4 regions of the Pseudomonas sediminis genome follow, and region 1 is predicted to be linked to each of the others. Evidence: riboswitches for the same ligand, from Rfam matches in the RefSeq annotation. Region 1 holds a riboswitch; each other region holds the start of a gene.
The links. A riboswitch is a leader RNA that binds a small molecule or an ion and turns the genes downstream of it on or off. The one in region 1 is predicted to bind cobalamin.
Positions count from the first base shown of each region.

Region 1 (2,192 bases):
GATCGAAACGCTGACCGACACCTTGCACCAGCAGACGCATCGGCTTGCCAGGGATGGCAGCGAAACCTTTCACCCGCAGGATGCCGTACTTGGCCACCGCATCCTTCAGTGCGGCCAGCAGACGCGCCTCCTCGGCTTCCGGTAGTTCCACGTGGAACGAGTCGAATTCCTCGTGATCGTGGTCTTCGTCTTCATCATCGTGATGGGTGCGGCGGCTGTCGATATGCAGCTCGGTTTCGCTGTTCAGGCCCAGCAGCACATCCAGCGGCAGCTCGCCGCCGTGCGCCTCGATCACCTTGACTGCCGGCGGCAGCTCCTCGGCCACCTCGGCGCGCACCGCGGCCAGCGCCTCGGCGTCGAGCAAATCGGCCTTGTTGAGGATCACCAGGTCGGCGCTGGCCAACTGGTCGGCGAACAGCTCGTGCAGCGGCGATTCATGATCGAGGTTGGGGTCGAGCTTGCGCTGCTCGTCCACCTGATCCGGGAAGGCGGCGAAGGTGCCGGCGAGCACCGCCGGGCTGTCGACCACGGTAATCACCGCATCGACGGTGCAGGCGTTGCGGATTTCCGGCCAGTTGAAGGCCTGCACCAGCGGCTTGGGCAGCGCCAGGCCGCTGGTCTCGATAAGGATATGGTCAAGGTCGCCACGGCGCGCCACCAGCTCACGCATCACCGGGAAGAACTCTTCCTGCACCGTGCAGCACAGGCAGCCGTTGGCCAGTTCGAAGACGCGGCCGTTGGCCTCCTCCTCGCTGCAACCGATGGAGCACTGCTTGAGAATCTCGCCGTCGATCCCCAGCTCACCGAACTCGTTGACGATCACCGCGATACGGCGGCCGCCGGCGTTAGCCAGCAGATGGCGCAGCAGGGTGGTTTTACCAGCACCGAGAAAACCGGTGACGATGGTGACAGGCAGTTTGGCGAGGGTTTTCATGAATGGCCCCGTGGCGTCGGTAAGTTCGGCGGACGGGTACGCGCAGGCGGGCACGCAGGTGCGTGCTGGCCCCGTCGGATCACCCCGTCCGAGCAAATGGCTGGTCAGTCGAGGCAGGTCTCCTGGCTCACGGTCTGCGCATTGCGCGCCCTTCACCTTCCCGCCTGACGGCAGTGGTGTACGAAGGGTTTAAGACCGTTCACAGTTGCGGGGGCAGCCAGGGCATCGACCCTGTTCCCTCTTAGCTCCCCGGCGCCGTACCGGGAAGAACCTCGAAAGCGAGAAGGCTACGCAGGCCGCGGCGGCCGGTCAATCGCGGTTGACCGGTGGGATGCGCCATGTTGAGCTACGCCGCTGCACAGCACGAGCGCCCTTGATGATGCCTAGCCCCTTGAATCCCAGCCCTGACGCCTCGCCCATGGTGGTGGCTGGGCTTGGTTGCAGGCGCGACTGCCCCCAGCAAGACCTGCTCGCCCTGCTCATCCACAGCCTGGCCCAGCATGAGTTGACTGTGGATAACCTCGTTGGACTGGCCAGCATCGCCCACAAACGCGACGAGCCGGGGCTGCATCAACTGGCAATCCACTTGAATCTGGAGCTGACGTTCTTCCCCCCCGAAGCACTCACCCTCTACCAGCCGGAAAATGCCGACAGTGCCCTCATCCGATCCGTAACAGGCAGCCCCGCTGTGGCTGAACCCTGCGCCCTGGCTCTGGCCACGCAACTGGGCAAGGCAGCTCGCCTGCTGGGCGAGAAAACCCGCACAGCCAACGCCACCTGTGCGTTGGCAGGACTTCAATAGTTTGAGCATACAGCCTTGGATTACTTCGAAAGCGTTATTAAGACTTTGCTTGAAGGTGAAGGGTATTGGGTTCGACAGTCGTTCAAGGTCAACCTGACCAAGGAAGAAAAAAGGCAGGTGGGTAAACATTCCATTCCACGCCCGGAAATCGACCTTCTCGCTTACAAGCCCAGCGAAAATAGACTTCTCGCCTTTGAAGCAAAATCCTTCCTCGACTCTCCCGGTGTCCGACTGTCATGTCTTAGCGAAATCCATGACATTCCCGAAGGCAAATACAAGCTGTTTACTTGCGAAAATTACAGGTCGATCGTTTTCCAACGACTCAGACAGGATCTTATCGATTGTGGAATGGGTGACAGTACTACCGAAATAGTTCTGGGACTCGCTGCCGGTAAGGTCTATCAATCCAGGAATGCTGAAATCAAGGAGTTGTTCTCGCGAAACGGCTGGCTGTTC
Region 1 is NZ_CP154631.1:1,744,103-1,746,294, forward strand. It holds gene cobW (cobalamin biosynthesis protein CobW) at 1-934, opposite strand, end outside; cobalamin riboswitch at 1,030-1,224, opposite strand; gene AAEQ75_RS08315 (cobalamin biosynthesis protein) at 1,311-1,736, shown strand; gene AAEQ75_RS08320 (hypothetical protein) at 1,752-2,192, shown strand, end outside.

Region 2 (2,192 bases), 810 kb from region 1:
AGCGCCGGTCAACTCGATCTGGGAAGGCTCCGGCAACGTGCAATGCCTGGACGTGCTGCGCGCATTGTCCAAGGAGCCCGGCGTACTCGATGCGTTGTTCGCCGAGCTGGGCGATGGCCATGGCGATGCCCGTCTGAAGGCACATATTCAGCGTCTGAAAGCCGATTTTGCCGATACCGCCGATATCCAGTACCGCGCGCGCCAGCTCACCGAAGACATGGCCGTGGCGCTGCAGGCCAAGCTGCTGCTGGAGGCGGGCAACGCCACCGTCTCCGATGCCTTTATCGCCAGCCGGCTGGAAGGCCGTGGCCGGGTCTATGGCACTCTGCCGCGAGGTGTCGATGTCGAGGCGTTGCTGGCGCGTAGCACGCCGCACCTGGCCTGACCGGAGGCCCGCATGCAAGCACATCCGCGTTATCGCGAGTTGGTCGAGCGAGGCTTCGCCGATGCCAACTTCATCAACGACCTGGGCATTCGAGCTACCGACTGCGGCCCAGGTTGGGTCGAGGCGGAGCTGAACATCCTGCCACGCCACCTGCAGCAGAACGGTTTCATCCACGCTGGTGTACAGACCACTCTGGCCGATCATGCGGCCGGTGCTGCCGCCGCGACGCTGGTGGCCGAGGGGCAGACGGTGCTGACCCTGGAGCTCAAGGTCAACCTGCTGCGTCCGGCGCGCAGTGCACGCCTGTTCTGCCGCGCCGATGTGCTCAAGGCCGGGCGCCAGGCCACGGTGGTCGAGGCCGAGGTGTTCAGCGAGGAAAACGGCCAGAAACGCCTGTATAGCAAGGCTTCGGTGACCATGGCGGTGGTGACGTTGCCGGTCTGAACGAGGGCTGAGAGCGGATTGTCTGGCACGCTGTTTTTTAGCCGGGCAGGCGAGTAATCTTGCCGCTGATGGTTCTGCGTGCACGTACGTGACGCGGATGAAAAGGGAACAGGGTGCGGCGAATCTCGCCAATGCCCTGGCTGCCCCCGCAACTGTAAGCGGCGAACGATGCCCTCATGCCACTGACTTCGGTCGGGAAGGCGGGCGGAGTGCCAAGCCGTGAGCCAGGAGACCTGCCATCGACAACGGGCGTTCCGCCCACCCTCTATCCGAATCGTCGCGCGGTGGGCGCGGCAAAGGAACTCGCATGCATATCGAACCCGGTGTCGTCGAAGGCGCCAAGATCCTGCTCAGCTACGCAACGGCCGTCACCGCTTTCGGCCTGACCGCCAAACTCGCCCTGGACAGCGTCCGCAGCAACGGCGGTGCCGCCGCCCTGGCGCTGCGCAGCCTGCTGACCACCGCCCTGGTGTTCTGCTTCTTCGAAGTATTCCCGCATCACCCGGTGGGTGTTTCCGAGGTGCATCTGATCCTCGGTTCGACCCTGTTGTTGCTGTTCGGTGCCGGTGCAGCAGCCATCGGTCTGGCGGCTGGTTTGCTGCTGCAGGGGCTGCTATTCGCTCAGTTCGACCTGCCGCAGTACGGCATGAACGTCACCACGCTGTTGATCCCGTTGTGGGGCATCAGCTTGCTGGCCAAGCGCATCGTTGCGCCCGGCACCGCCTACGTCGATCTTTCCTACAAGCAGGCGCTGGCGCTGTCGACTGCCTATCAGGGCGGCATCGTCGCCTGGGTTGCGTTCTGGGCCTTCTACGGTCACGGCTTCTCCAGCGAGAACCTGGCGGCCGTGGGCAGTTTCGGTCTGGCCTACATGAGCGTGATCTTGGTCGAACCGCTGATCGACCTGGGTGTGCTGGCTGGTGCCAAGGCGCTGTCGCGCTTCAGCCAGGGGCCGCTGTTCAACGTGCGTTTGCACCAGACGGCCTGACCCAGTCGCTTAGCGGCGGCGCTGCCAGATCATCTTGCCGGTATTGCTCTCGGTGACCAGGTACTGGTCGCTGAAGCGGTAGTAGGCGGCGGGTTGATAATCGGCGGCGCCTGCCAGGCGCACCATCAGCATGCCGCCTTGGCTGCGCCATTGGCCGCTGTACTGCATCTCGCCGGGGCTGTCGTAGCTCCAGTCGCTGCCGCCGCCGACCGAGCGACTCCACTGGGTGACGCTACCGTCGGCATTCAGTTGAAGGGTCATCAGGGTGTTGAACGAAGCGAAGTTGGCACCGCCGCTGTTGATGATCTTTTCGTGTACCCAGGTGCCGACCAGTGCCGAATCCTGAGTGCCTGCGGCGGAAGGCGTCGCCGCCGT
Region 2 is NZ_CP154631.1:934,157-936,348, reverse strand. It holds gene AAEQ75_RS04490 (acyl-CoA dehydrogenase family protein) at 1-385, shown strand, start outside; gene AAEQ75_RS04485 (PaaI family thioesterase) at 398-829, shown strand; cobalamin riboswitch at 882-1,084, shown strand; gene AAEQ75_RS04480 (energy-coupling factor ABC transporter permease) at 1,137-1,817, shown strand; gene AAEQ75_RS04475 (hypothetical protein) at 1,827-2,192, opposite strand, start outside.
Region 2: linked by a shared signal. The riboswitch ahead of AAEQ75_RS04480 (energy-coupling factor ABC transporter permease) and the one ahead of cobW (cobalamin biosynthesis protein CobW) in region 1 are both predicted to bind cobalamin.

Region 3 (2,192 bases), 700 kb from region 1:
CTGCCAAGGCGGTCTTCGTACCAATCGAGGCCGAGCAGCAACTGGTGAGCGTCGCCGAGTCGCAGGGTGTTGATCCAGCCGGCGCTGTCGCGGTACGTGTTGTAGACATAGTTGTTGTCGGCATTCAGCGGGTCGCGGTTCTCGCTCTTATCCTCGCTATGGCCGAGTTCCAGACGGCTGCTCCAGTCGTCGGCGAGTTGTGCTTCGAGATGGCCGGCGATGCTGGAGACGCTGAAGCGTTCGCTGGGGTTGCCCGGATCGAAACTGAACAGGTCGTCGTACTCGCTCTCGCCACGTTGCTCGAGCAGGCTCAGGCCGCCCTTTAGGCGGTCGTTGAAGCGATGCTCCAGGCTCAGGTTGAAGGCCTTGCGGCGCAGGCCGTCGTGATCGTTGTCGTAACCGCGGCCGTCCTGGGAACGGTCGAAGCCGGCGCGTTCGACCAGGCTGGCGCCGAGGTCGAAGCGGGTGCGCTGGTCGCCGCCGGCCAGACCCAGGCTGCGCTCGAAGGTCTTCTGACTGCCAGCGGCCAGGCGCAGGCGCGGCTGCAGGCCATCCTCGCCGCGCCGAGTGAATATCTGGATCACACCGCCAATGGCGTCGGAACCGTAAAGCGCCGAGCGGGCGCCGCGCGCGACCTCGATACGATCAATCTGCTCGGGGCTGAGAAACTCCAGACGGGCTAGGCCGCTGGCGGCGGCATTCAGGCGTACGCCATCGACCAACACCAAGGTCTGGTTGGCGTTGGCACCACGTAGGAACAGGCTGGTGAGGCTGCCGCGACCGCCGCTTTGTACGATAGACACACCGGGCACGCGGCTGAGTAGGTCGGGCACGCTACTGACCTGCAGACGTTCGATGTCGTCCCGCTCGAACACCGTGGTCGCCGCGGTAGCCTGCGCTTGCGGTTCGGCCAGGCGCCCGGAGGTGACGACCAGCGGCTCGGCCACGTAGGGCTCGGCGGCCAGCGAGAGACCTGGCATGACGGCGATGGCCAGAGCCAGACGGGACAGTTTCATTCTCTTTCCTCAGCGGTCGGCAGACGGTCGAGGAGGGCAGGCGCAAGCGCAGGACGGCGCTTGACCGTGCTGCCCTCCGCAACACCGGTCGCACCGCCTTGGCCGGTCTCCGGGCTCTCGACCCATGTCCGCCTTCTCAGGCAGGGCCCAGCGGCTGTTGGACGTGGCGCACGCTCAGCGGGTGCAGTCGATTACCGTTGCGGGGGCAGCGTCGGCATTGCTCGTGATGAGCGCACCGACTTCCCGTTTAACACTGCTTGCGCAGCGCACCCTGGCGGAACATGAATGGCGCGCACCTTAGTGCGCACGCATATGAATCACAAGCAAGCGCCGCTCATTCAGCGATGAGCGGGCTTCATGCTCAGGCCTGCAGCAGGCTCAGGCGTTGACGCACCGCGCGTTCGATGCCGGCTTCGTCGAGACCGCACTCGGCGAGCATCTGGCTGGGCTTGGCGTGCTCGACGTAGTAGTCGGGCAGGCCCAGGTGCAGCATCGGCAGCTGGATGTTCTCGGCGGCGAAGAATTCGCTGACCGCACTACCGGCGCCGCCCATGATGCTGTTTTCTTCGATGGTCACCAGCAGCGCGTGGCTGCCTGCCAGTTCGCGCAGCAGGGCTTCGTCCAGGGGTTTGACGAAGCGCATGTCGACCACCGTGGCATCCAGGGTTTCACCGACGCGCAGGGCTTCGGCCAGTTGCACGCCGAAGGCCAGCAGGGCGACGCCCTTGCCCTGGCGGCGTACCACCGCCTTGCCAATTTCCAGCGGCTCCAGACCAGCATCCAGCGCTGCATTGGGTCCGGTGCCGCGCGGGTAGCGCACCGCCGCCGGGCCGTCGAACAGGTGGCCGGTGCTGAGCATGCGGCGCATCTCGTTCTCGTTGCTTGGCGTCATCACCAGCATGCCGGGGATGCAGCGCAGGTAGGACAGGTCGAAGCTGCCGGCGTGGGTCGGGCCGTCCTCGCCGACCAGGCCGGCGCGGTCGATGGCGAACAGCACGTCGAGATGCTGCACGGCCACGTCGTGAATCAGTTGGTCATAGGCGCGCTGGAGGAAGGTGGAGTAGATCGCCACCACCGGCTTGGCACCTTCGCAGGCCATGCCGGCGGCGAGGGTGACGGCGTGCTGCTCGGCAATGGCGACGTCGAAGTAGCGCTCGGGGAAGCGCTCGCTGAAGG
Region 3 is NZ_CP154631.1:1,046,682-1,048,873, reverse strand. It holds gene AAEQ75_RS05000 (TonB-dependent receptor domain-containing protein) at 1-1,016, opposite strand, end outside; cobalamin riboswitch at 1,100-1,305, opposite strand; gene dxs (1-deoxy-D-xylulose-5-phosphate synthase) at 1,378-2,192, opposite strand, start outside.
Region 3: linked by a shared signal. The riboswitch ahead of AAEQ75_RS05000 (TonB-dependent receptor domain-containing protein) and the one ahead of cobW (cobalamin biosynthesis protein CobW) in region 1 are both predicted to bind cobalamin.

Region 4 (2,192 bases), 1.9 Mb from region 1:
GTATCAGTCTGCCGCGTTCGACGCGTGAGCTGAGTGCGATGCGCACCCCAGATGTCCGTCGCGATGCCCTGAAAAGTGGTGACCTGGTGTTCTTTGCCACCAATGGCGGACGCGCCGTCAGCCATGCCGGCATCTATGTCGGCGACGGCCGCTTCGTGCATGCCCCCTCTACCGGCGGTACGGTGCGCCTGGACAGCCTCACCAGCGGTTATTGGCAGGGCGTCTATCTCGATGCCAAGCGCGTCATCACGCCAGAGCTCGCGCGTAATCCCTGAATTACTGTCCATGGTCGATCCCATTCGCCTACCGCCTCAGCCCGAGGTGTGCGAGCTGTGCGCGCGGCCCGTTGCGTTGACGCGTCATCATTTGATTCCCAGGGCACTGCACGACAAGACCTACGTGCAGAAGCGCTTCGCTCGTCATGAGCGCATCACGGCTACGCTTTGGGTCTGCCGCGCCTGCCACAACCAGATTCACCGGCTGTTCAGCGAAAAGGAGCTGGCGCTGACCTACAACAGCCGTGACGCGCTGCTGGGTGATGAGCGCCTGCGCACCTTCGTCGAATGGCTGGCCAGCAAGCCGCCGGGCTTCACCCCCAGGCATTGAGCGGTCTCGACGTTGACGCGCAGGGCTGCCAGCCTCTACCCTGCGCGCCTTGCTTCAGGTGCCCCGAGTTGCCGTGAATGGTAGCCATGGGGTGAAACAGGGAAGCCGGTCCGAATGCCGGCGCTGCCCCCGCAACGGTAGGTGAGTCAAACACCGCTCAAGGCCACTGTGTATTTGCACGGGAAGGCGCGGTGCCGAACCTTTGGGTTCGCTCACAAGCCCGGAGACCGGCCTGTCGCATTTTCACGGCATCGCGGAGGGCGTTGTCCGGCCGACGCTCCGGTTTTTCCGGGATGTTGTGCTTCCTGTCTTCCGCTCGCCTGACCAGCCATTGGCACCAGGGTGAGGACGCGCGGACCATCGCGATCTGCTCCCCATCGTTGCTCGTACTGTTTACCGACAGCCGACGCGGGTGCCTGATGTACAGGAGCACAGCATGAGCGAGTCCACCGATCGCGATGCCCGCCACAAGGCGCGCATGCAGCGCAAGAAAGCCCTGATCGACGAGAAGATTGCCCAGGCCCAGGACGAATACGGTTTGTTGCTGGTGCACAGCGGCAATGGCAAGGGCAAGAGCAGCAGTGCCTTCGGTATGGTCGCGCGTGCGCTCGGTCATGGCCTCAAGGTCGGTGTGGTGCAGTTCATCAAGGGGGCGGCCAGCACCGGTGAAGAAACCTTCTTCCGCCGTTTCCCCGAGGAAGTCAGCTATCACGTGATGGGTGAAGGCTTCACTTGGGAAACCCAGGATCGTCAGCGCGACATCGCCAAGGCGCAGGAAGCCTGGGTGGTCGCCCGGCGTCTGCTCAGTGACGAAACCGTCGGCCTGGTGGTGCTGGACGAGCTGAACATCGCACTCAAGCACGGTTATCTCGAACTAGACGCAGTGCTGGCCGATATCGAGGCTCGGCCGCTGCTGCAGCATGTGGTGGTGACCGGACGTGGCGCCTTGCCGGGGATGATCGAGGCGGCCGACACGGTCACCGAGATGAGCCTGGTCAAGCATGCGTTTAAATCCGGGGTAAAGGCGCAGAAGGGCATCGAATTCTGATGGAAGCACGTCACTGTCCGGCGCTGTTGATTGCCGCCCCGGCTTCCGGCCAGGGCAAGACTACCGTGACTGCTGCCCTGGCGCGTTTGCATACGCGCCAGGGACGGCGGGTGCGGGTGTTCAAATGTGGGCCCGACTTTCTCGACCCGATGATCCATGCTCGTGCCAGTGGCGCACCGGTGTATCAGCTCGACCTGGCCATGGTCGGCGAGGCGGAAAGCCGCCGCCTGCTGTGGCGGGCCGCTGGCGAGGCTGATCTGATCCTGATCGAAGGGGTGATGGGGTTGTTCGACGGTAAGCCGTCGGCGGCCGACCTGGCGCGTCATTTCGGCGTGCCGGTGCTTGGGGTTATCGACGGTGCGGCCATGGCGCAGACCTTCGGTGCGCTGGCCCACGGTCTGGCTACCTTCCAGCCGGATCTGCCCTTTGCCGGGGTGCTCGGCAACCGCGTCGCCAGCACGCGCCATGGCGATATCCTGCGCGATGCCCTGCCGCCCAGCATCCACTGGTTCGGCGCCTTGCCGCGCAGTGCCGCGGT
Region 4 is NZ_CP154631.1:4,502,860-4,505,051, reverse strand. It holds gene AAEQ75_RS21280 (C40 family peptidase) at 1-275, shown strand, start outside; gene AAEQ75_RS21275 (hypothetical protein) at 286-606, shown strand; cobalamin riboswitch at 646-856, shown strand; gene cobO (cob(I)yrinic acid a,c-diamide adenosyltransferase) at 1,043-1,654, shown strand; gene AAEQ75_RS21265 (cobyrinate a,c-diamide synthase) at 1,654-2,192, shown strand, end outside.
Region 4: linked by a shared signal. The riboswitch ahead of cobO (cob(I)yrinic acid a,c-diamide adenosyltransferase) and the one ahead of cobW (cobalamin biosynthesis protein CobW) in region 1 are both predicted to bind cobalamin.